Regions from separate parts of the Janthinobacterium sp. GMG2 genome, predicted to be linked through region 3. Evidence: predicted binding sites of a transcription regulator. Region 3 holds the regulator's gene; each other region holds the start of a gene.
The links. Region 3 encodes FNR, which switches genes on or off when oxygen is low (the NO sensors DNR and NnrR bind a similar motif). Its sites were predicted from a motif close to TTGATNNNNATCAA; they were not measured.
Positions count from the first base shown of each region.

Region 1: the regulator FNR is predicted to act here: its motif matches at 6,202-6,215, upstream of SKZ59_RS26570 (IPT/TIG domain-containing protein).
Region 2: the regulator FNR is predicted to act here: its motif matches at 3,595-3,608, upstream of paaA (1,2-phenylacetyl-CoA epoxidase subunit PaaA).

Region 1 covers NZ_JAXAWA010000009.1:222,807-230,651, reverse strand. Annotated here, with positions in the region: gene SKZ59_RS26585 (EAL and HDOD domain-containing protein) at 122-1,402, shown strand; gene SKZ59_RS26580 (SPW repeat protein) at 1,506-1,877, opposite strand; gene metH (methionine synthase) at 1,992-5,786, opposite strand; gene SKZ59_RS26570 (IPT/TIG domain-containing protein) at 6,437-7,845, shown strand, end outside.
Region 2 covers NZ_JAXAWA010000001.1:372,738-380,582, reverse strand. Annotated here, with positions in the region: gene paaE (1,2-phenylacetyl-CoA epoxidase subunit PaaE) at 1-867, opposite strand, end outside; gene paaD (1,2-phenylacetyl-CoA epoxidase subunit PaaD) at 908-1,441, opposite strand; gene paaC (1,2-phenylacetyl-CoA epoxidase subunit PaaC) at 1,441-2,193, opposite strand; gene paaB (1,2-phenylacetyl-CoA epoxidase subunit PaaB) at 2,208-2,492, opposite strand; gene paaA (1,2-phenylacetyl-CoA epoxidase subunit PaaA) at 2,521-3,510, opposite strand; gene paaX (phenylacetic acid degradation operon negative regulatory protein PaaX) at 3,778-4,707, shown strand; gene SKZ59_RS01680 (hypothetical protein) at 4,818-5,072, opposite strand; gene SKZ59_RS01675 (M14-type cytosolic carboxypeptidase) at 5,214-6,338, shown strand; gene SKZ59_RS01670 (methyl-accepting chemotaxis protein) at 6,716-7,845, shown strand, end outside.
Region 3 covers NZ_JAXAWA010000003.1:63,832-71,676, forward strand. Annotated here, with positions in the region: gene SKZ59_RS12335 (cbb3-type cytochrome oxidase subunit 3) at 1-122, shown strand, start outside; gene ccoP (cytochrome-c oxidase, cbb3-type subunit III) at 115-1,035, shown strand; gene ccoG (cytochrome c oxidase accessory protein CcoG) at 1,040-2,422, shown strand; gene SKZ59_RS12350 (FixH family protein) at 2,477-3,001, shown strand; gene fnr (fumarate/nitrate reduction transcriptional regulator Fnr) at 3,005-3,763, opposite strand; gene SKZ59_RS12360 (response regulator) at 4,003-7,083, shown strand; gene SKZ59_RS12365 (TOBE domain-containing protein) at 7,085-7,845, opposite strand, start outside.

The DNA.
Region 1 (7,845 bases), on a different contig from region 3:
CGCTGGATTGCTGCCAAAATACCCACAGCGCGGGCGGAATTCAGCTAAAGTATTGTCAATAGTGAACCTTGATGCGGGCGCGGCGCGGCCGGTGTCACTCGACGTGATTGATGAAGAGTTAATGATCGATATTTCCAGCAACGACATCACCCCGAAACCCTTGCGCGTGCGCGAGTTCTATCTGGGTCGACAACCTATCCTCGACCGCAACCAGGCCCTGTTCGGCTATGAGTTGCTATTCCGCAACGCTCCGGTCGGCCCCGCCAACATTACCAGCGACCTGTCCGCCACGGCGTCCGTCATCGCCCACGCTTCCCAGCTGGGCATGGAAAAGGTCATCGGCGACGCGCTCGGTTTCGTCAACGTCGATGCCGACGTGATCATGAGCGACATCTTCGTCTTCCTGCCGCGTGAAAAAGTGGTGCTGGAAATCGTCGAATCGATGCCCGTCACGCCGGAAGTGCGCGCGCGCATCAGCGAACTGGTGGGCCATGGCTTCACCTTCGCGCTGGAAAACGTCGTCTCCGATACGGCGCAAGTGCAGGAACTGCTGCCGCTGGTGCAGTACGTCAAGATGGACATGAGCACGGTCGACCCGAAAGTGCTGGCGGCGCTGGCGCCCCGTTTCAAGCGGGAAAACAAGAAACTGGTGGCGGAAAAGGTCGAGACACGCGAAGAATTCAAGTCGGGCCTGGACCTGGGCTTCGATTACTTCCAGGGTTATTACTTTGCCAAGCCGGCCATCATGACGGGCAAGAAGTTGTCGCCGTCGCAACTGGCCGTCATGGAACTGATGACCCTGGTGACGTCGGACGCCGACAACATGGATATCGAGCGCGCCATCAAGCGCGACGTGTCCCTGGCCCTGAACCTGCTGCGCCTGGTCAATACGCCGGCCGTGGGCGCGCGCCAGCGCATCGACTCGCTGAGCCAGGCCGTCACCGTACTGGGCCGCCGCCAGCTGCAGCGCTGGCTGCAAATCATGCTGTACGCGGAACCAAGCAAGCGCGGCCATAGCATGACGCCGCTGCTGATGCTGGCCACCACGCGCGGCCGTTTGCTCGAATTGCTCGCACATAAACTGCGCCCGAACCACGCCCACTCGGCCGATATCGCCTTTACGGTCGGCATCATGTCACTGATGGATACCCTGTTCGGCGTGCCGATGTCGGAAATCCTCAGCCAGATCGAAGTGATCGACGAGGTGGCTGAAGCGCTGCTGTCGCGCGAAGGCTTCTACGGCGACCTGCTGCGCCTGGCCGAATGCATCGAGCGCATCGAAGACATGGAAGGCGAGATCGTACCGACCCTGCGCGACCTGGCCATGTCGCCGGACGACCTGGTGGAGCTGGAAATGGCCGCTTACGAATGGAGCGACAACGTCGTCCGCTACGCACTGTAGGTCGGATTAGCGCGGCCGCCAGGCCACGCGTAATCCGACAACATTGTTGGCGCGTTCTCAAAAGCCCTGCACGGCGCCGCCGTAGCAGGGCTTTTTTACGCCGCTACGCTGCCGCCCCGGGCCAGTGCTTGTGCAGCTCGGGGTCGGTGCGCAGTTCCCACAGGGCCAGCACGACGACGGCGATACCGACGAGAAGTTCGTTCCACATGACGACGGGCTGATCGGCCAGCCGCAGGATCCACGGCGAGGCGGCGACCCACACGCCGACAAGCAGGTTGACGACGACGGCCCAGAAATAGGTCTTGTACAGGTCGAAGGCGGCCAGCACGGCGATCACCAGGCCCGAGACAAGGGCGTTGATCATCTGCGGCGAGCCTTCGGGATAGGAAAAGGCCCAGGGCGAGACGACCAGCCATAAGCCCAGCAACAGGATCACTTGGTCCTGCCAGCGTTTCAGTTTGAAGTTGGTTGCCATATATCCTCCTTAGCCAGTCAGGGAACGGGCCGGAGCGGGCATGCAGCATGCCGGCCGGCATACTGCGTTAGTGCGCTGCGGCGCGCGGAAAGTTCCGCGCGCCTTGTGCTTAAATTATGACAGATTGGGCGCCAGCCAGCGTTCCACGTCCTCGATATTGGCGCCACGGCGTTTGGCCATGTCTTCCACCTGGTCCATGCCGATCTTGCCGACGACGAAGTATTTCGACTCCGGGTGGGCAAAATAGAAGCCGGACACGGCCGCGCCGGGGAACATGGCATACGATTCCGTCAGCTGCATGCCGATTTCCTCGGCCTGCATGACCTCGAACATCTGTTTCTTGACCGTGTGCTCGGGGCAGGCCGGGTAGCCGGGCGCCGGGCGGATGCCGACATATTTCTCGGCGATCATGTCGTCGTTGCCCAGGTGCTCGTCCGGCACATAGCCCCACAAATCCTTGCGCACGCGCTCGTGCAGGTATTCGGCAAACGCCTCGGCCAGGCGGTCCGCCAGCGATTTCAACATGATGGACGAGTAATCGTCGTGCGCATCCTCGAAGCGCTTTTCGTACTTTTCAATGCCCAGGCCGGACGTCACGGCGAACATGCCGATGTAATCCTTCACGCCCGATGCCTTCGGCGCAATGAAGTCGGCCAGGCACTGGTTCGGCCGCTGCACGCCGTCGACCACGGGTTTGACGCCTTGCTGGCGCATGCCGTAGTAGGTAAATGCCACGGTACTGCGCGTATCGTCCGTGTACACCTCAATATCGTCGTCATTGACGCTGTTCGCTGGCAGCAAGGACACGACGCCGTTGGCCGTCAGCCAGCGCCCATCGATGAGTTTTTTCAGCAAGGCCTGGCCTTCCGCGTACACCTTGGTGGCCGCGTCGCCTACCACTTCATCGGTCAGAATGGCGGGGAAGGGGCCGGCCAGGTCCCAGGTCTGGAAGAACGGGCCCCAGTCGATGTAGTTGGCCAGGGTGGCCAGGTCGACATTTTTAAACACGCGCCGGCCGATGAACTTCGGTTTCACGGGCGTGCAGGCGCCGTCGAACGGCACGACCATGCGGTTGGCGCGCGCTTGCGCCAGCGGCAGGATGGGCAGGGCCTTCTTGTTTGCGTGCTGCTCGCGGATGCGTGCGTAGTCGAGTTCGATGTCTTCCACGTATTTGTCGCGCTGCTCCGGCGTCAAGAGCGACTGCGCCACGGACACGGAACGCGAGGCGTCCGGCACGTAGATCACGGGGCCTTCGTAGTTGTGGGCGATTTTCACGGCCGTGTGGGCGCGGCTGGTGGTGGCGCCGCCGATCAGCAGGGGAATCTTGAGCATGCGGAAATGCTCGTCGCGCTGCATTTCCTTGGCGACGTACGCCATTTCTTCCAGCGACGGCGTGATCAGGCCCGAGAGACCGATGATGTCCGCGTTTTCCACCTTGGCGCGGGCGAGGATTTCCGAGCACGGCACCATCACGCCCATGTTCACCACTTCGAAGTTATTGCACTGCAGAACGACGGTGACGATGTTCTTGCCGATGTCATGCACGTCGCCTTTGACGGTCGCCATGATGATCTTGCCTTTCGGCTTGGCGACGATGCCCGTGCGTTTTTCTTCCAGCAGCTTTTCTTCCTCGATGAACGGAATCAAGTGGGCCACGGCCTGTTTCATCACGCGCGCCGATTTCACCACTTGCGGCAGGAACATCTTGCCTTGGCCAAACAGGTCGCCGACCACGTCCATGCCGGCCATCAAGGGGCCTTCGATCACGTGGATGGGGCGCCCGCCATTGTGCAGCAGTTCCTGGCGCGCTTCTTCCGTGTCTTCCACGATGAATTGCGTGATGCCGTGCACCAGCGCGTGCGACAGGCGCGCCTGCACCGTGCCTTCGCGCCAGGCCAGGGTTTGCGCTTCGGCCTTGCCGCCCGCCTTCAGGGTGCCGGCAAATTCGATCATGCGCTCGGTCGAGTCTTCGCGGCGGTTCAGCACCACGTCTTCCACGCGCTCGCGCAGTTCCGGGTCGAGGTTGTCGTACACGCCCACCATACCGGCGTTGACGATGCCCATGGTCATGCCAGCCTTGATGGCGTGGTACAGGAAGACGGTATGGATGGCTTCGCGGGCTGGATCGTTGCCACGGAAACTGAACGACACGTTTGACACGCCGCCCGAGATCTTCGCGTAGGGCAAGTTTTCCTTGATCCAGCGCGTGGCGTTGATGAAGTCGACGGCGTAGTTGTTGTGCTCTTCGATACCGGTGGCGACGGCAAAGATGTTCGGATCGAAAATGATGTCTTCGGGCGGGAAGTCCAGCGCATCGATCAGCAGGTGGTAGGCGCGCGCGCAAATTTCGATCTTGCGCTCGAAGGTGTCGGCTTGCCCTTTTTCATCGAAAGCCATGACGATGACGGCCGCGCCGTAGCGGCGGCACAGTTTCGCCTGGCGCAGGAATTCCTCTTCGCCTTCCTTCATGGAAATCGAGTTGACGATGGCCTTGCCCTGCACGCATTTGAGGCCCGCTTCGATGACCGACCATTTCGACGAGTCGACCATGATGGGCACGCGCGAAATATCGGGTTCCGAGGCGATCAGGTTCAAAAAGCGCGTCATGGCGGCCAGCGAATCGAGCATCGCTTCGTCCATGTTGATGTCGATCACCTGTGCGCCATTTTCCACCTGCTGGCGGGCAACGGACAGCGCTTCGTCGTATTGCTCGTTGAGGATCATGCGCGCGAACGCCTTCGAGCCCGTGACGTTGGTGCGCTCGCCCACGTTGACAAACAGCGACGCGTCATTGACGACGAACGGTTCCAGGCCGGCAAGGCGCAGGTCGTGCGATGGGGCCGGCACCGTGCGCGGCGTGTTTTTCGACAGCAATTGGCCGATGGCGGCGATGTGCTCGGGCGTGGTGCCGCAGCAGCCGCCCGCCATGTTCAAGAAGCCCGCGTCGGCAAATTCACGCAGCAGGGCGGACGTGTCGGCTGGCAACTCGTCGAAACCCGTGTCGCTCATGGGGTTGGGCAAGCCCGCGTTCGGGTAGATGCACACGAAGGTGTCGGCGATCTTGGCCAGCTCTTCCGCATACGGACGCATCAGGGCGGCGCCCAGCGCGCAGTTCAGGCCGATGGTCAGCGGTTTCGCGTGGCGCACGGAATTCCAGAAGGCGGGTACGGTCTGGCCCGACAAAATGCGTCCCGACGCATCCGTCACGGTGCCGGAAATCATCAGGGGCAGGCGCACGACAGTCGGGTTTTGCTCGTAGAACAGGTCGATGGCGAACAGGGCCGCCTTGCAGTTCAAGGTATCGAAAATGGTTTCCACCAGCAGCACGTCGGCGCCGCCTTCCACCAGGCCCTGCGTCTGCTGCAGGTAGGCGGCCACCAATTGGTCGAAGGTGACGTTGCGCGCGGCCGGGTCGTTCACGTCGGGCGAGATCGACGCCGTCTTTGGCGTCGGTCCCAGGGCACCGGCGACGAAGCGCGGTTTGTCCGGCGTGGAATATTTGTCGCAGGCGGCACGCGCCAGCTTGGCCGCCTGGACGTTCATTTCATAGGCCAGGTGGGCCATGTGGTAATCGTCTTGCGCGATGGTCGTGGCGCCGAAGGTATTCGTTTCGATCAGGTCGGCGCCGGCCGCCAGGTAGCGCTCGTGGATTTCCTGGATGATGTGCGGCTGCGTCAGGGTCAGCAGTTCATTGTTGCCCTTGACGAACAGTTCGCGCGCGCCACTGTCTGCCGGCGCGGCGAAATCGATGAAGCGGCCGGCGGGACCGCCACGGTACGCTTCTTCGTCGAGCTTGTATTGCTGGATGATCGTGCCCATGGCGCCGTCGAGGATCATGATCCGCTGCGCCAGGATGGCGCGCAAGGTGGCTTCGGTCGGGGACATGGCGGGGATCACGGTATCGTTCATTTCATGCTTTCAATAGGCAAACGGGCGGCGGCGCGGCGACAAGACTGTATGAGGCGGTTGCGGGTCAGCAGGATCAGCTGACGGAGTGTGCCGGCGGGGTAGGGCTGGCAGAAGGTGGCAATCGCCTGATTTCACCGGGTCTAAAATTATACGGCATCAGGCTGCTTTGGTTTTAAGCAAAAGCGGCTGTTCGCCCCACAGCAGGCCAGGTTGCAACACATTGCAACACATCAGCTTGCGCCGCGCCTGCTTCTGAAAATTACATTCCTGAAAATCTTACTCAAAACGTTAATTCTTCCGCCAAACTTGGCAGGAAGGCACGGCGTCTAGGCTGTGGAAAAATTTCCACATTATTTGCGCACTGTCAGAATCTTTTTAATGAATTGAATGGCAATAGCTGTAAAGGAAAATAATTTTGATTTAAGACAAGACAGAGTGAAGCGAATAATTCTTAGAATAAATCTTTCCAAGTCGATACTTTAACTATTATCAAAACCAATTGAATCAAAAGCATTAATAGTTGTCCTTGGGAATCGAATTAACCCATAATATGGGTTCTTCGAAATTATATTCTCACCAAAAGTCACCAATATGTCACATTTCTCCCGTGTCCTCCCAGGCATCGCGCTGCACCAACATGGTTGCCAGCCATGAAAAACCATCTGCTTGTAGCATTGTTTGTCGTGCTGGGGCTGTCCGCTTGCGGCGGAGGCGGCGGAGGCGGTGGTGACACGGTGGTGGCGACCACCTCGGGTACGCCAGTGCTGGTTCCTGCCGTGACGGCCGTCTCGGCGGCGAATGTCGCCGTGGGTGGCAGCCTGGTGGTGACGGGCACGAATCTGAGCCGCGTGACGGCTTTTCAGGTGGGCGGCGTGAACGTTGCCGCCAGCGCCAGCAGCGACAGCAGCGTAACCCTGGCCATGCCGGGCGTGCCCGTCACGGGCGCCTTGAGCCTGGTCAGCGCCAGCGGCACGGCGACCACCAGCTATAACGTGAACGTGTACCTGCCGCTGAGCGTGAGCAGTGTCGCACCGGCAACGGGCGGCGTCGGTTCCAGCGTGACGATCGCGGGCGGCGGCATGGGCGCCGTGACGGCGGTGCAGTTCGGCAATGGCGCGGCGGCAACGCCGCAAAGCCAGACGGCCGGCAGCGTGACGGTGGTGGTGCCTGCGGGCGCGGCGACAGGCGCGCTGACGGTGCGCGGTCCCTACAACGATGTGGCCAGCAGCGACACGTATACGGTCTTGGCAAACGTGGCAGTGACGTCGATCGTGTCGGCCGTCAACGGCGCGACCTTGTCGGTGACGCTGCAGGGCAGCAATCTCGACCAGGTCAGCTCGGCCACGGTGGGCAGTACGCCAGCCGCCATCGTCAGCGCCAGTGCCAGCCAGCTGGTGCTGTCCGCGCCAGCGTCGGCAACGGGCAGCGTGATGCTGTCGGCCGCTTCGCGCATCGCCGTGAATGCGGGCACGGTGTCGGCCTTTACCTTGGGCAGCATTGATTTCGCGCAGGTACTGAATTTGAATGCCAGCGATGCAGCCTTGCGCCTGACGCGCGGCAAGCCGGCCGCCGTGCGCGTGTCCGTGCTGGCCACGCAAACAGGCCAGGCCAGCCCGGCCGTGACCTTGAATGCGACGGCTGCCAATGGCAGCAACCTGGGCAGCATCACCATGAGCGGCCCGTCGGTCTTGCCGACGTCGAAAAGCGATTACAGTTTCAACGGCAATTTCAGCGCCATCCTGCCGTCCGGCTGGGTTCTGCCTGGCGTGCGCGTGCGCGTGACGGCCGTGGGCAATGACGGCGTGCAAGTGAGTCAGGAAGCGGCGCCCGTGGTGGCCAGCCTGGCCAGGATCCGTCTGGTGCTAGTACCGTTGAGCACCGATGATGGCGTGGCGCAACTGCCTGACGCCGAGGTGATCCGTGCCGCGCTGCTGCGCGTGTATCCGTATGCGGCGGAAAATATCAGCATTACCACGCGCGCGGCGCTGAGCATGCCTGGCAGCAGCACGGCCGACAGCTGGTGGAGCGATACCCTGGGCAAGCTGGAAAACCAGCGCGC
Region 2 (7,845 bases), on a different contig from region 3:
GATGGATTCCTTGTCCTTGTCCATCGTGAAGGTGGTGTGGTTGCCGTCCATGATGACGGTCACTTCCGTTTCCTGCACGGCGTCGGCGGCCAACTGGGCGCGCGGCTTGTGGGCATTTTTCGGGATGCTGGCGGCGAACAGTTCGATCTTGATGTTCTGCTTGGGCATGCCGGCCGCCTGCAGGGCGGCGGAGACGCCCAGCATCATGTCTTCCGGGCCGCAGATAAACGCATTGTCGTAGTCTTCGACCTTGATCCAGTGCTGCAGGAATTGCTCGCATTTTTCCTGGGTGATGCGGCCGTTGAACAATTCGATGTCCTGCTGCTCGCGGCTCATCACGTAGACGAGGTTCAGGCGCTCCAGGTACACGTCTTTCAAGTCCGTCAATTCTTCCTTGAAGATGACGGACGACGAGGCGCGGTTACCGTAGAACAAAGTGAAGCGGCTCAGGGGTTCCGTCAGCAGGGTCGTCTTGATGATGGAGAGGATGGGCGTGATGCCGCTGCCTGCCGCAAAGGCCAGGTAGTGCTTGCGGTTGACACAGTCGAGCGGCACGTTGAAATGGCCCATGGGGGGCATCACCTCGATGGTGGCGCCAGCTTTCAGGGTGTCGTTCGCCCAGGTCGAGAAGGCGCCGCCGGGCGTGCGCTTGATGGCCACGCGCAGGGTGCCGTCCTGCACCGCCGAACAGATCGAGTACGAACGGCGCACGTCTTCCGCATTGATATTGGCGCGCAGGGTCAGGTGCTGGCCCTGCTGGAAACGGAACTGCTGCTGCAGCTCGGCAGGCACGTCGAACGTGACGGCGATGGTGTCGCGCGTTTCGTTGCGCACGTTGGCCACGCACAGCGGATAAAATTTACTCATGCTTCATCTCCAGTTTCTTCGGAACGTGTGCCTGATTTTTTTAGTGGCACTTGAAGTAGTCAAACGGTTCGCGGCAATCGATGCATTTGTACAGGGCCTTGCACGGCGTGGAGCCGAACTGGCTGGTCAGCTGCGTGTGCGTCGAGCCGCAGTTCGGGCAGATCACGTCCAGTTTCGGCATCGCCTGGCGCTTGACGCCGCCACGCAGGCCGCTGATATCGATCACCTGCTGCTGCGGCGGGGCGATGCCATAGCCTTTCAGCTTGGCCTTGCCCGCTTCGCTCATCCAATCCGTCGTCCAGGCGGGCGCCAGCTGGTTCACCAAGGTCACCTTGGCCACGCCATGGCTGCGCAAGGCCTCCGTGACGGCGTCGGCGATCACCTGCATCGCCGGACAGCCCGAATACGTGGGCGTGATCGTCACGATGCACGCATCGCTATCCGTGACTTCGACGGCGCGCACGATGCCCAGGTCCACCACCGAAATGACGGGGATTTCCGGGTCCGGCACGTCGCCGAGCCAGGCCCAGACTTGGGCGGCGTCCAGCGCCGTGGCGCCAGCGACCGTGTTCATTACCACTCCGCCCCGGGATAGGCGCGCTGCAGGAACTGCATCTCGGCCAGGATGAAACCCAGGTGTTCCGTGTGCGTGCCCTGCTTGCCGCCTTTTTGCATCCAGGCGTCGGGCGCCGGCATGGTCAAGGTGGCTTCGGCGAAGATCTCGGCCACGTGTTCGAGGAAAGCCCGGCGCAGTACGTCCGATGGCGGCGCGATGCCGGCGGCAACCATGGCCTGGTCGACGGCGTCGTACGTGAACATCTCGCCCGTGTACATCCACAGCTTGTCGGCGGCGGCCTGCGTTTTCGCGTGGCTGTCGGCCGTGCCATCGCCGAGGCGCACGATCAGGTCGCCGCTGCGGCGCAAGTGATACGTGACTTCCTTGATCGACTTTTGCGCCACTTCGACGATGCGCGCATCCGTCGATTTGGTCAGTTCCAGCAGCTGGAAGTAGTGCCAGCTGTCGAAGAAGAACTGGCGCATCATGGTGTCGGCGTAATTGCCGTTCGGCTGTTCGGCCAGCAGGCAGTTCTTGAAGTCGTGGGCGTCGCGCAAAAAGGCGATGTCGTCCTCGTCGCGGCCCGCGTTTTCCAGTTCGGCCGCATAGCTGAACCACAAGCGCGTCTGGCCCAGCAAGTCCAGCGCCACATTGGTCAGCGCCATGTCTTCTTCCAGCGCCGGCCCCTTGCCGCACAGCTGCGACAGCTGCTGGCTGAGGATCAGGGCGTTATCGCCCAGGCGCAAGAGGTAATTGACCTTGTCATCCATTGCAGGCGCTCCCATCACAGGTTCTTGACTTCTTCCGGCATCGGGAAGAAGGTGGGATGGCGGTACACCTTGCTGTTCGACGGTTCGAACAGGGCGCCCTTGTCGCCGGGGCTGCTGGCGACGATATCGGCCGCGCGCACCACCCAGATGCTCACGCCTTCATTGCGGCGCGTGTAGACGTCGCGCGCATGGTTGACCGCCATGGTGGCGTCGGACGCGTGCAGGCTGCCCACATGCTTGTGCGCCAGGCCGTGCTGGCTGCGGATGAAAACTTCCCACAATGGCCATTCTTTGCTCATGTTGCTATCCCCTATCTGTCTTATGTATTTACGCTGCCGCTTTGTTAGCAGCTTGCTTGTCTGCATACGCGACCAAGGCATCGCGGAACCATGCGCCGTCTTCATACGCTTTCACGCGCGTTTGCAGGCGTTCGCGGTTGCACGGGCCATTGCCCTTCAGGACGTTGTTGAACTCGGACCAGTCGATCTCGCCGAATTCATAGTGGCCCGTCTCCGCATTGAACTTCAGGTCGGGATCGGGCACGGTCAAGCCCAGGTATTCGATTTGCGGCACGGTCTGGTCGACCATGCGCTGGCGCAGTTCATCGTTCGAAAACAGCTTGATACGCCATTGCGCCGACTGGGCGCTGTTGACGGAGGCGGCGTCCGACGGGCCGAACATCATCAGGGATGGCCACCACCAGCGGTTCAGCGCATCCTGCGCCATGGCTTTCTGCTCGGGCGTGCCCTTGCACAGCGACATCATGATGTCGTAGCCCTGGCGCGCATGGAACGATTCTTCCTTGCACACGCGAATCATGGCGCGCGCATATGGACCGTATGAGCAGCGGCACAGGGGAATCTGGTTGATGATGGCGGAGCCGTCAACGAGCCAGCCGATGGCGCCCATGTCGGCCCACGACAGGGTCGGATAGTTGAAGATGCTCGAATACTTGGCTTTGCCCGAGTGCAAGGCGGCCAGCAAGTCGTCGCGCGACACGCCCAGGGTTTCCGCGGCGCTGTACAGATACAGGCCGTGGCCCGCTTCGTCCTGGATCTTCGCCAGCAGGATCGACTTGCGTTTCAGGGTCGGGGCGCGCGTGACCCAGTTACCTTCGGGCAACTGGCCGACGATTTCCGAGTGCGCGTGCTGCGAAATCTGGCGGATCAGGGTCTTGCGGTAGGCGTCCGGCATCCAGTCCTTGGCCTCGATCTTGATACCTTCGTCGATGCGCGCCTGGAAAGCGCGCTCTTCTTGACCCATGTCGTCGAGGGAACGGACGTTCTTGAGGCCGGTTTCAACCATTTGTGCGTACATGATGTGTCTCCCATGTCTTTGATTTTGCGCAGCAACGCGGTGCGATGAACAGATAATACGATACAAAAAACGATTTGCATACACTTGATATGAATCATTTTAAAATTTCGTATCTTGTGCAGCTTTTTTGTGCGTATGATATTGCTTATGAGAAAACACTATGGAGCGCCACCAGCGCTTCCGGCAAATTATTGCCGCGCTACCCGCGCAGCCAAGTAAACTGCTGCTTTTATTGATTCGACCGCAACACGGCCAGACCGGAACCACATGAAGAACACCCGCTGCACGGCATGGATAGCCGATTTCCTGGAAAGCGACCCACCGCGCTCGAAGTCCCTGGTGATGACCATCTTTGGCGACGCCATCGTGCCGCGCGGCGGCGCCATCTGGCTGGGCAGCCTGATCGAACTGCTGGCGCCTTTCGGCGTCAATGACCGGCTATTGCGCACCAGCGTGTTCCGCCTGGCGCAGGAAGGCTGGCTCAGCTCGCAGCGCGACGGCCGCCGCAGTGCCTATACGATACGCCCGGAGGCGCTGGCCCGCTTCGAACGCGCCTACCGCCGCATCTATGCGCCGCTGGTCGTGCATTGGGATGGCAGTTGGACCTTGGTGATCGGGCCGGCCGGCAGCATCGGCGCCGCCGAGCGGGGGGCGCTGCGCAAGGAATTATTGTGGGCCGGCTATGGCTTGATTTCTCCCGGCATCTTCGGCCACCCCGCCAGCAATGCGGAAGCGCTCGAAGATATCCTCGTGCGCAACGAGGTGCAGGGCAAGCTGTACGTCTGCCACACAACAGAATTGCCTGGCGTGAGCACGCGCCCCCTGCGCGACATGGTGGGCGACTGCTGGGACTTGTCGGAAGTGATGGCCGGCTACGAAAAATTCATCGCCAGCTTCCAGCCCCTGCTGACCCTGCTGCAGGAAGAACCCGTGTTCGATGCGGAGCAGGCGTTCGTCATCCGCTCGCTGCTGACGCACGCCTACCGCCGCGTGCAATTGCACGACCCGCAACTGCCCGTCGAACTGCTGCCCGAACCGTGGCCCGGCACGCAAGCGTATGCGCTGGCGCGCGACCTGTACCGCATCACGTATGCACCTGCCGAGGAGCATATCCTGGCGACATTGCGGCGCGAGGATGAGCATGCCCCCGACGTCGAGCCGTGGTTTTTTGAACGTTTTGGCGGTCTGAACACCTGACAAAACGTCCATGGCGGCGTTGCAGGGCCTGGGCGTACGTTCGTACTGCCTGCGGCCCTGCGCCTTGCCCTGAACATTTTCCAGGCGTTCAGGAATAAGTTACTGTCTGCTCACTGCTTCACCACTACTTGCTTGGCCCCTGCCAACAAATCCTGCCCCAGCTTTTCCAGCGCATTGACCTGCACCAGCATGGTATCGAGGATGGCGACGTTGAACGTGTATTCGGCCGGCGTCGTATAGCCGGGGAAACGTATGATGCGCAGCAATTCCTGCAAGGTCGTACCTTTGCCCAGATGCGCCAGGGCGTCGCTGAGGGCGCTGACTTTCTTTTCCAGTTCGCGTATGTGTTTGCCGTTGTCATCCATGATGATCTCCCCGTGTTGGAGCTTCCACGTTAGCAAAGCATGTCCGTCATCGTTTGCGCCAGCACAAAGGCCACCGCAAAACAGGTATCATCGCGCCATTGCACACGATGCAAAACCCATACGTTTTTATCAGGAACACTCATGACCATTAAAATCAGCCAGCAATTCGACGCCGGCGCGATCGAGGTGCTGCGCGCCGACGATGCCCACTCCATCGAGCTGAACATCCGCAAGGATTCCCACGCCGACATCACGCAGTGGTTTTACTTCCGCCTGCAAGGCGCGCAAGGCGAGGCGTGCACGATCCGCTTCATGAACGCAGGCAAGTCGGCCTACCCGGACGGCTGGAAAGATTACCAGGCCGTCGCCAGCTACGACCGCGAAACCTGGTTCCGCGTGCCGACCAGCTTTGACGGCACCGTGATGACGATCGAACATACGCCCGAAGAAGAAAGCGTGTACTACGCCTACTTCGAGCCGTACCCATGGGACCGCCACCTGGCCCTGATCGACAGCGCGCAAGCGTCGCCGCTGGTGCGCCTGATCGACCTGGGCAGCACCGTCGAAGGCCGCGACATGAATCTGCTGGTGGTCGGCGACGCCGATGCCGAGAAAAAAGTCTGGGTCATCGCGCGCCAGCATCCCGGTGAAACGATGGCCGAATGGTTTGTCGAAGGCATGCTCGAAGCCTTGCTGGACCAGGCCAATCCGTTTGCCCGCCAGTGCCTGCAGGACGCCGTCTTCTACGTGGTGCCGAACATGAACCCGGACGGTTCCGTGCATGGCAACCTGCGCACCAACGCGGCCGGCGCCAACCTGAACCGCGAATGGATGACGCCGACGATGGAGCGCAGCCCGGAAGTATTCCTGGTGAAACAGAAAATGCATGAAATCGGCTGCGACCTCTTCCTCGACGTGCATGGCGACGAAGGTTTGCCTTACGTCTTCGTGGCCGGCAGCGATGCGCTGGAAAATTTCACGCCAGCACAAAAGGCCGAGCAAGACCGCTTCATCGCCGACTTCAAGGTGGCCAGCCCCGACTTCCAGGATGAGCACGGCTACGAAGACGGCCCGTTCACGCCGGAAGTGCTGACCATGGGTTCGCCCCACATCACGCACGCCTTCGGCTGCCTGTCGCTGACCCTGGAATTGCCGTTCAAGGACAATGCCAACGATCCCGACCCGCAAACGGGCTGGAGCGGCGCCCGCAGCGCCGCCCTGGGTGCGGCCGTGCTGCAGCCTATCCTGTCCACCTTGCGCGCCTGAACGCCAGGGCCAGACCGGCCCGCTTGACCCCATGCCCCGTTCGCCGGGGCATTTTTTTTGCCCGCGCGGCAAGCGTTGCTGGCCCGGTGATTTTTTGCGCGAACATCTTGCCTGCCAGAAATTATCGTCCTACACTGAACAACAAAATCGGACCGTGCCCTTCTGCGCGGCCCCTCAAGAATACGCCGCTGGCCACCTCGCCGGCGCCCTGCAATGCGCATCCATGGCATTGCCCTTGACATCACGGCCCCATACCTGCCGAGCTAGCTCTCTGTAACGCACACTGACCGCATCAGCATCGTCACGGACGGACGCCGCCTGTCCGCAGGACGATGCCCAGCGCACGCTTTCCGCTTTCCGCCAAGGATGAATACCCTATGTCCAAGCTTAAAATCAGTACCCGCCTGGCCTTCAGTTTCGGCCTGATCATTGTCCTGCTTATCATGGTGGCATTTGTTTCCATCACCCGCATCCGCAATATCAATGCCTCGACGGAAAAAATCCTCAACGACCGCTATGTCAAGGTCATGCTGTCCAATGCGATACAGTCCGAGGTCAATATCCAGGCTCGCCTCCTGAGCATCGCCATCATCGGCGCCAACGATGCCGATGAAGTCAGCAGTTCCGTGGCCAAGGTACAGGCGTCGGTCAAAAAGAACGTGGAACTGCTGGCGCGCCTGAAAGTCCTGGTCAACACGCCCAAGGGGCAGGAGCTGTTCCAGGCCGTGGCGAACGGCCACGAAGGCTATGGCAAGACGCGCGATGCGAATATCAAGCTATTACAGGAAGGCAAATCGGAAACGGCGGGCATTTTCCTGCTGACGCAGCTGCGTTATCCGCAAGAAAAATTCCTGACGGCACTGGCGGCCATGGCCAGCTTCCAGGAATCGCTGATGGAAAGCGAAGGCAAGCAAGCCGGCGCCGATGGGCGCATGGCCATCATCCTGAGCCTGTCCCTGTCGATCGCCGCGACGGCCATTGCCATCACGCTGGCCATCCTGATCAGCCGTTCCATCAGCCGCCCCATAGCCGAAGCCGTCAAGGTGGCGCAACGGGTGGCTGCCGGCGACTTGTCGGTCACCATCGACGCGCGCGGCAACGATGAAACAGGCCTGCTGCTGCGGGCCTTGAAAGAGATGAATGACAATCTGCAAGGCATCGTGGCGCGCGTGCGCCATGGCACGGATGCCATCGCCCACGGCTCGCGTGAAATCGCCTCCGGCAATATGGACCTGTCGTCGCGCACGGAACAGCAAGCCAGCTCGCTGGAAGAAACGGCCTCGTCGATGGAGGAACTGACGTCCACCGTCAAGCAGAATGGCGAAAACGCGCGCCAGGCCAACCAGATGGCGCAATCGGCCTCCAGCGTGGCCAGCAAGGGCGGTCAGGTAGTGGCCGAAGTGATCACGACCATGGACTCCATCAATGCCTCGTCAAAGAAAATCGTCGACATCATCGGTGTCATCGACGGCATTGCTTTCCAGACCAATATCCTGGCCCTGAATGC
Region 3 (7,845 bases):
GGACGTTCAGCCGCAGCAACAGCGACTTCGACGCGGCGGCACGCCTGCCGTTCGCCGACGACGCGCTCGACTATCCGGCCGAGGCCGAGATGAACCTGGCGAAGGAGCATAACCATGGCTGACTTTACCAATGGCTTCTGGAATATCTACATCATCGTGCTGTCCCTGCTGGGCATCATCGGCTGCGGCGTGCTGCTGTACTCGCAGTCGAAAGTGAAAGTGGTCGCCGGCGCCCCCGCCGACGGCACCACGGGCCACGTCTGGGACGAGGACTTGAAGGAACTCAATACGCCGATGCCGCGCTGGTGGATGTGGCTGTTCTACATCACCATCGTCTTCGCGCTGGCCTACCTGTTCCTGTATCCGGGCCTGGGCAATTATGCGGGAAGCCTGGGCTGGAAATCGACGGGCCAGTATGAGGAAGAGCTGAAGAAGGCGGAAGCCGACTACGGCCCCCTGTTCAACAAGTACCTGAGCCAGGACTTGAAGACGGTGGCCGCCGACCCGCAGGCGCAAGCCATCGGCCAGCGCCTGTTCCTGACCTACTGCGCGCAATGCCACGGTTCGGATGCGCGCGGCAACAAGGGCTTCCCCAACCTGACGGACAAGGACTGGCTGTATGGCGGCGAACCCGACATCATCAAGACCACCATCCTGCACGGCCGCAATGGGCAGATGCCACCGATGGGCGCCGCCCTCGGTTCCGAAAAGGACGTCGAGAACGTGGCCCATTATGTGCTCAGCCTGTCCGGTTCGACCTCGGATCCCGTCAAGTCGGTGCTGGGCAAGGCCAAGTTTGGCGCCTGCATGGCCTGTCACGGCGCCGATGCGAAGGGCAACCAGATGCTCGGCGCGCCGAATCTGACGGACAAGGTCTGGCTGTACGGCGGCAGCGCCGATACCATCATGGAAACCGTACGCAAGGGACGCAGCAACACCATGCCGGCCTTCAGCGATTTCCTCGGCGAGTCCAAGGTACACGTGCTGTCGGCGTATGTCTGGAGCCTGTCGAATCCTCAGACGCCCGTGAAATGATGTAATGGAACCTCAAGTCATCAAGATGTATGCGGCCCGCGAGCAGATCTACCCTCGCGAGGCCAAAGGACGCTACGCTACCTGGCGATGGGTATGCGTATGGCTTACCCAGCTCGCGTTCTACGGCTTGCCGTGGTTGACCTGGAATGGCAGGCAAGCCCTGCTGTTCGACTTGACCACGCGCAAGTTCTACATTTTCGGCGTCGTGCTGTGGCCCCAGGATTTCATCTATCTGGCGGCCCTGCTGATCATCTGTGCGTATTTGTTGTTCCTCGTCACGGCCATTGCCGGGCGGGTGTGGTGCGGGTTCTCTTGCCCGCAAACGGTATACACGGAAATTTTCCTGTGGGTCGAACGCCGCATCGAGGGCACGCGCAGCGCGCGCATGGCCCTCGACAAGCAGGGCCCGTCCGTGCGCAAGGCATTCAAGAAGACGGCCAAGCACCTGGTATGGGGCGCCATCGCCCTGTGGACGGGCTTTACCTTTGTCGGCTACTTCACGCCGATCAAGGAACTGGCGCAATCGGTGGTCACCTTGAATTTCGGTCCCTGGGAATGGTTCTGGGTCTTGTTCTACAGCCTGGCAACCTACGGCAACGCGGGCTGGCTGCGCGAGCAGGTGTGCAAATACATGTGCCCCTACGCGCGCTTCCAGAGCGCCATGTTCGACCAGGACACCCTGATCATCACCTACGATGCCAAGCGCGGCGAACCACGCGGCGCCATGAGCAAGAAGGCCGGCAACAACGACAAGCTGGGCGATTGCATCGACTGCACCCTGTGCGTGCAGGTGTGTCCGACCGGCATCGATATCCGCAACGGCCTGCAGTATGAATGCATCGGCTGCGCCGCCTGCGTCGATGCCTGCAACAGCGTGATGGACAAGGTCGAGCGGCCGCGTGGCCTGATACGCTACAGCACCGACCATGCGATGGAAAACAACTTCAATTCGAAGCAGATACGCCAGCGCGCCATGCGCCCGCGCGTCCTGATCTACACTTCCATCCTGGCCCTGATCATCATCGCCGTATGTACCTCGCTGGCCCTGCGCACGCCCCTGAAAATGGACGTGATCCGCGACCGCGGTTCGATGGGACGCGAAGTGGAAGACGGCATGATCGAAAACGTCTACCGCCTGCAGATCATGAACACGTCCGAGCAAAGCCAGCATTTCAAGATCAGCGCCTCCGGCTTGCCGGGCCTGACCTTGCTGACGCGCGAAGAAGTGACCTTGCAGCCGACGGAAACGCTGGGCTGGCCGATCCGCCTGCGCGTGCCGCACGGCGTGGGCGAGAAGGGGTCGAACAAGATTGCGATCGAATTGCAATCGCTGGACAACCCGTCGCTGCATGTGCGTGAAAGCGCGGTCTTCATCGTGCCGCGGTGATGCAGGAAGGCCGGTCCCCGCACGGGGGCTGGCCGTTTACAGAGGAGAAATACCATGTCCGACAGTCTGAAACTGCAGCCTCCCGTTGCACCGTGGTACAAGCATCGCTGGCCATGGCTGCTGATGATCGGTCCCGGCCTGTCCGTGGTCGTCGGCAGCTTCATGGGCTATATCGCGTTTACGCAGCCCGATGCGCTGGTGGTGGGCGATTATTACAAGCAGGGCAAGGCGATCAACCAGGATTTGAAGCGCGACACGATCGCCAGCGACCTGGCCATGGATACGAGCCTGGCGTACGACGTGGCGCAAGCGCGCCTGAGCGGTTCCGTGCACAGCTTCGGCAAGGCCTACCAGGGACCGCTGCAGCTGCACCTGGCGCATGCGACCCTGCCGGAAAAAGATATCAAGCTGCTGGTGCAGCCCGATGCGGCCGGCAATTTTTCGGTCGCGCTGCCGATGCTCGAGCGCAGCCGCTGGCAGGTGCTGGTGGAAAACGACAAGCGCGAGTGGCGCCTGTCCGGCATCTGGACCTGGCCCGTGCAGCGCAGCATCGCGCTGCATGCGGACGAAGAGCTATAAGCCTTACTTGCAGACGTCCGTGCCTGCCGTAATGGCTTTCAGCTTGGCTGGTTGCAGGATCTCGATCTCGCGGTTCGACACGCGCAGCCAGCCTTCCTTCTTAAATTTGGACAGCAGGCGGCTGACGCTCTCGATGGTCAGGCCCAGGTAGTTGCCGATTTCCTCGCGCGACATGCGTAGCTGGAATTTGCTGCTCGAATAGCCGCGCGCTTCATAGCGCGACGCCAGGTTGACGATGAAGGCGGCAAAACGCTGCGTCGCCTGCATATTGCCCAGCAACAGCATCACGCTTTGCTCGCGCGTGATTTCCTGGCTCATCATGCGGTGGAAATGCCGCAGCAGAGTCGGCATATTGCCCAGCAATTGTTCCAGGCTGGAAAACGGGATTTCACACACTTCGCTGTCTTCCAGCGCCACCGCATTACAGTGGTGGCGGTCGGCGCTGATGGCGTCCATGCCCAGCAGTTCGCCGGCCATCTGGAAGCCCGTCACCTGCTCTTCGCCGCCGGGATTGATCTGGTACGTCTTGAAGTGTCCCAGGCGGATCGCGTACAGGTTCTGGAACGAGTCGCCGATGCGGAACAGCGAGGCGCCGCGCACGATCTTGCGGCGGCGGCCGATGATCTGGTCCAGCCTGTCCATGTCGCCCATATCGAGGCCCATCGGCAGGCACAATTGATGCATGCTGCAGGTCGAGCATCGCGCACGCAACGCTTCCACGGTCACTGTGGGCAAGGTTGGAGTGAGTAGCGCTTCAGTCATGTCGGTACCTTTTAGAAAATGCAACAACAAGTTTACTGCATACAGGGTTGCCGTGTGCCAATTTCACCGCAATTTCGGCGAATAAACGACGTCCAGCCTTTAATTATATGGCAACATCGTCAAAAGCCCATGCGGGGAGGGTCATTTGCGCGGCGCCGCTTGCCAACTTGATGTATTGATAGGAAAATTCCTAACAGCATTATCTGCCGCCTGTGCCGCCCGGTACTGAAAAGGAAATCATGAAGCCTCTCGGCATCAAAGCAAAAGTCGCGCTGGCCACCAGCCTGACCTCGATCGCCATGATCGCGCTGGTCACCATGATACAGGTGCAGCACATGCGCGACGACTTCACCCGAGTACTGCTGAGCCAGCAGTCGTCCCTGATCAGCCGCACCGCTGCCGAGCTCGACGACAAGCTGGGCATGCTGCTGCAGATCGTCACCCTGACGGCCAGGCAGCAGCCGCCGGAACTGATGGCCCAGCCGGCCCAATTGCGCGAATACTATTCGCGCCGCTCGATGCTGGTGCTGTTCGACGACGTGCTGGTGCTCGATGCACATGGCGCCGTCGTGGCCGACATGCCGGAAGTGGCGGGGCGCACGGGCATCAACGTTGCCGAGCGCGAGTATTTCCAGACCGTGCTGCGCACGCGCCAGCCCATGATCACCGAGCCGATGCTCGGCAAGTCGAGCGGCATGCCCATCGTGCAGATGGTCGCGCCCGTGCTGGCCGCCGATGGCCAGGTGGCCGGCGTGGTGATCGGCGTGCTGCGCCTGTACAAGGACAACCTGCTGGGACGCCTGCGCTCGGAAAAGATCGGCAAGAGCGGCTATTACTTCATCCTCACGCGCGGCGCCGTGCCGCGCTACGTGCTGCATCCCGATACCAGCCGCTTGCTGCAGCCGCGCCAGCCGAGCGCCAACCTGACGACCACCCAGCTGCTGAAGGAAGATGGCGAAGGCAGCATGGTCAGCACCAACAGCCGCGGCATCACGGCCGTCAACAGCTTCAAGCGTTTGAAATCGGTGAACTGGCTGCTGGCTACCTCGCTGCCCGTCGCGGACGCCTTCGAACCGTTCGATGGCGTCCTGTACCGGCTGGTGCTGTGGAGCATCCTCGCTTCGCTGCTGGCCGCATTTGTTCTGGGCTGGGTCACCGTGCGCCTGCTGTCGCCGCTGGTGCGCCTGCGCAACACCCTGCTGGCCCTGCGCACCAGCGGCAGCCGTTTCACCCCCGTGCCGGTGCAGCAGCGCGACGAGATCGGCGAACTGACGGAGGCGTTCAACGGCCTGATGAGCGAGCGCGACCGTCTGCAGCAGGAACTCGAATCGCGCGCGGCCGAACTGGAGCAGGAACGCGACCGGGCCGAGGCCGCCAACCGCGCGAAGAGCGATTTCGTGGCCAACATGAGCCATGAAATCCGCACGCCCCTCAATGCCGTGCTGGGCATGGTGTATTTGCTGGGAAATACCAAGCTCGATACGGAACAGCGCAAGTATCTGACCATGGTGCGCGTGGCGGGCCAGTCGCTGCTGGGTATCCTCAACGACGTGCTCGATTATTCGAAGATCGAGGCGAGGCGCATGGAACTGTCGCCCGTCGAATTCGACCTCGACGAAGTCATGAATACCCTGGCCACGACGATGACGATGAATGCGGGCGAAAAGGAGCTGGAACTGGCCATCGCCGTCGAGCCCGACGTGCCGCGGCGCCTCGTGGGCGACGCCCAGCGCCTGCAGCAAATCCTCGTCAACCTGGCCGGCAACGCCATCAAGTTCACGGAGAACGGCGAAGTGGTGGTGGCCGTCAGCCTGGCCGAGAGCAGGAGCGAGAGCGGCCGCGCCTGGCTGCGCTTCGAAGTGCGCGACACGGGCATCGGCATGACGGAACTGCAGCAACAGCAGCTGTTTGCCGCGTTTTCGCAGGGCGACCAGAGCATCACGCGCCGCTTCGGCGGCACGGGCCTGGGCCTGGCCATCAGCAAGCAGCTGATCCACATGATGGGCGGCGACATCGCCGTCGCCAGCAGCGAAGGCAAGGGCAGCCGCTTCTGGTTCAGCGTGCCGTTCGAGATGCTGGCGCAGCCAGCCGAAACGCGGCGCACGCCGGCACTGGGCCAGCTGCGCCTGCTGGTGGCCGACGATAACCGCACCACGCGCGAACTGATCGTCAAGCTGATCGAGGCGTGGGGCTGGCTGGCCGACGAAGTCGATTCCGGCTTTGCCGCCATCGAACTGTACCGCGAACGCCTGGCGCAGCAGCAACCGTACGACGTGGTGCTGGCCGACTGGCACATGCCCGTCATGGACGGCCTGGCCACGGCCAAGGCCATCCGCCAGGCGGCCAGCGGCCAGCGCCAGCCCATCGTGGTGATGGTCAACGCCTTCGCCCGCAACCACCTCGAGGAAATTTCCAGCGCGGCCGAGGCCGACGTCGTGCTGATGAAACCGATCACGGGATCGAGCCTGTTCGATGCCCTGCACCAGGCACTGATCACCAAGAACGACGGCGGCGAGCAGCGCATCCTGCACCAGCCACTGGGCACGGAACTGGCCGGCGTGCATTTCCTGCTGGTGGAAGACAATCATTTGAACCAGGCCGTGGCGCGCGGCATCCTCGAACACATGGGCGCCACCCTCGACGTGGTGGGCGACGGCTTGCAAGCCGTGGAACGGCTGCGCACGGAAGCGCTGCGCTACGACATCGTGCTGATGGACATGCAGATGCCCGTCATGGACGGTTTCAGCGCCACCCACATCATCCGCACGGAGCTGCGCCTGAGCCTGCCCGTGATCGCCATGACGGCCGGCGTGCTGGCGTCCGAGCGCGAGCGCTGCATGACGGCCGGCATCAGCGACTTCATCGCCAAGCCCGTGGTGGTGGAAGAGATGATGGAAGTCATCCTGCGCCACCTGCCCAAGCGCCCGCCAGTGCAGACGGCCGAGCCCGTACGCGTCGCCGATGAAGAGGTGTTTTCCATGGCGCCGCTGATGCGCGTGATGGGACGTGACGCGAAGGGGCGCGGTGTACTGCGGCGCATGGTCGAAGACGCGCTGAACAAGGGCATGACGCCCGTACGCGACGCGGAAACAGCATTGCAGGCAGGCCGCCACAGCGACGTGGCGCGTATCCTGCACAGCGTGCGCGGCTCCGTCGGCACCCTGGGCACGAAACGCCTGATCCGCGCCGCGTTCGCCACCGAGGAAGCCATCGACGCTGGCCGCCTGGACGAAGTCCCAAGCCTGCTGGCGCACACGGCGCAGGAGCTGGAACTGGCGCTGGCGGCGGCGGCGGATTGGTTGTCGCGGTTGAAGGATTAATTTACGCGGGTACGCCCAGAATCACGCTGGACGCCTTGAACATCGCCGTCACGCTGCCGCCAAGTTCGATACCCAGGTCCGTGCTGCTCTGGTTGGTGATGATGGCGGCGATCGTGCCGCCGCGCGGCAAGTCCAGCACCACTTCCGTGTTGACGGCGCCCGTCTGCACGCGCGTGACCGTGCCGGCCAGCTGGTTGCGGGCGGAAAAGCGCGCGCCTTCGCTATCGGCCACGAGGATGATGGACGAAGCCTTGATCAGCGCAAACGCTTCCGCGCCCGGCACCAGGCCCAGGCTTGCGCTGCTGCCCTGCGTGACGATGGCCACGATGTGCTGGCCGCCGGGCAATTCCAGGGTGACTTCGTCATTGACGGCACCCTGTTTCAGTTCGGCCACCTTGCCCAGGAATTGATTACGCGCCGTCGTTTTCATGGCCATTCTCCGTATGAGTAAAAGATCGTCGGCGATGCCTTCGGCCTGACTGCCCAGCTGGCGCAGGTAGCGGGCATGCTCGCGTTCGATGATGCGGAAATTGTCGACCAGCTGGCGTCCCCGCTGCGTGAGCCGCGTGCCGCCGCCGCCCTTGCCGCCCGTCAGGCGCTCGACCAGCGGTTCGCCGGCCAGGTTGTTCATCGCGTCGATGGCGTCCCAGGCCGCCTTGTAGCTCATCTTTACCAACTTGGCCGCCTGCGTGATGGAGCCGCATTCGGCGATGGCGCCCAGCAATTCCACCCTGCCGGCGCCGCCCAGGTTTTCCCCGCCCA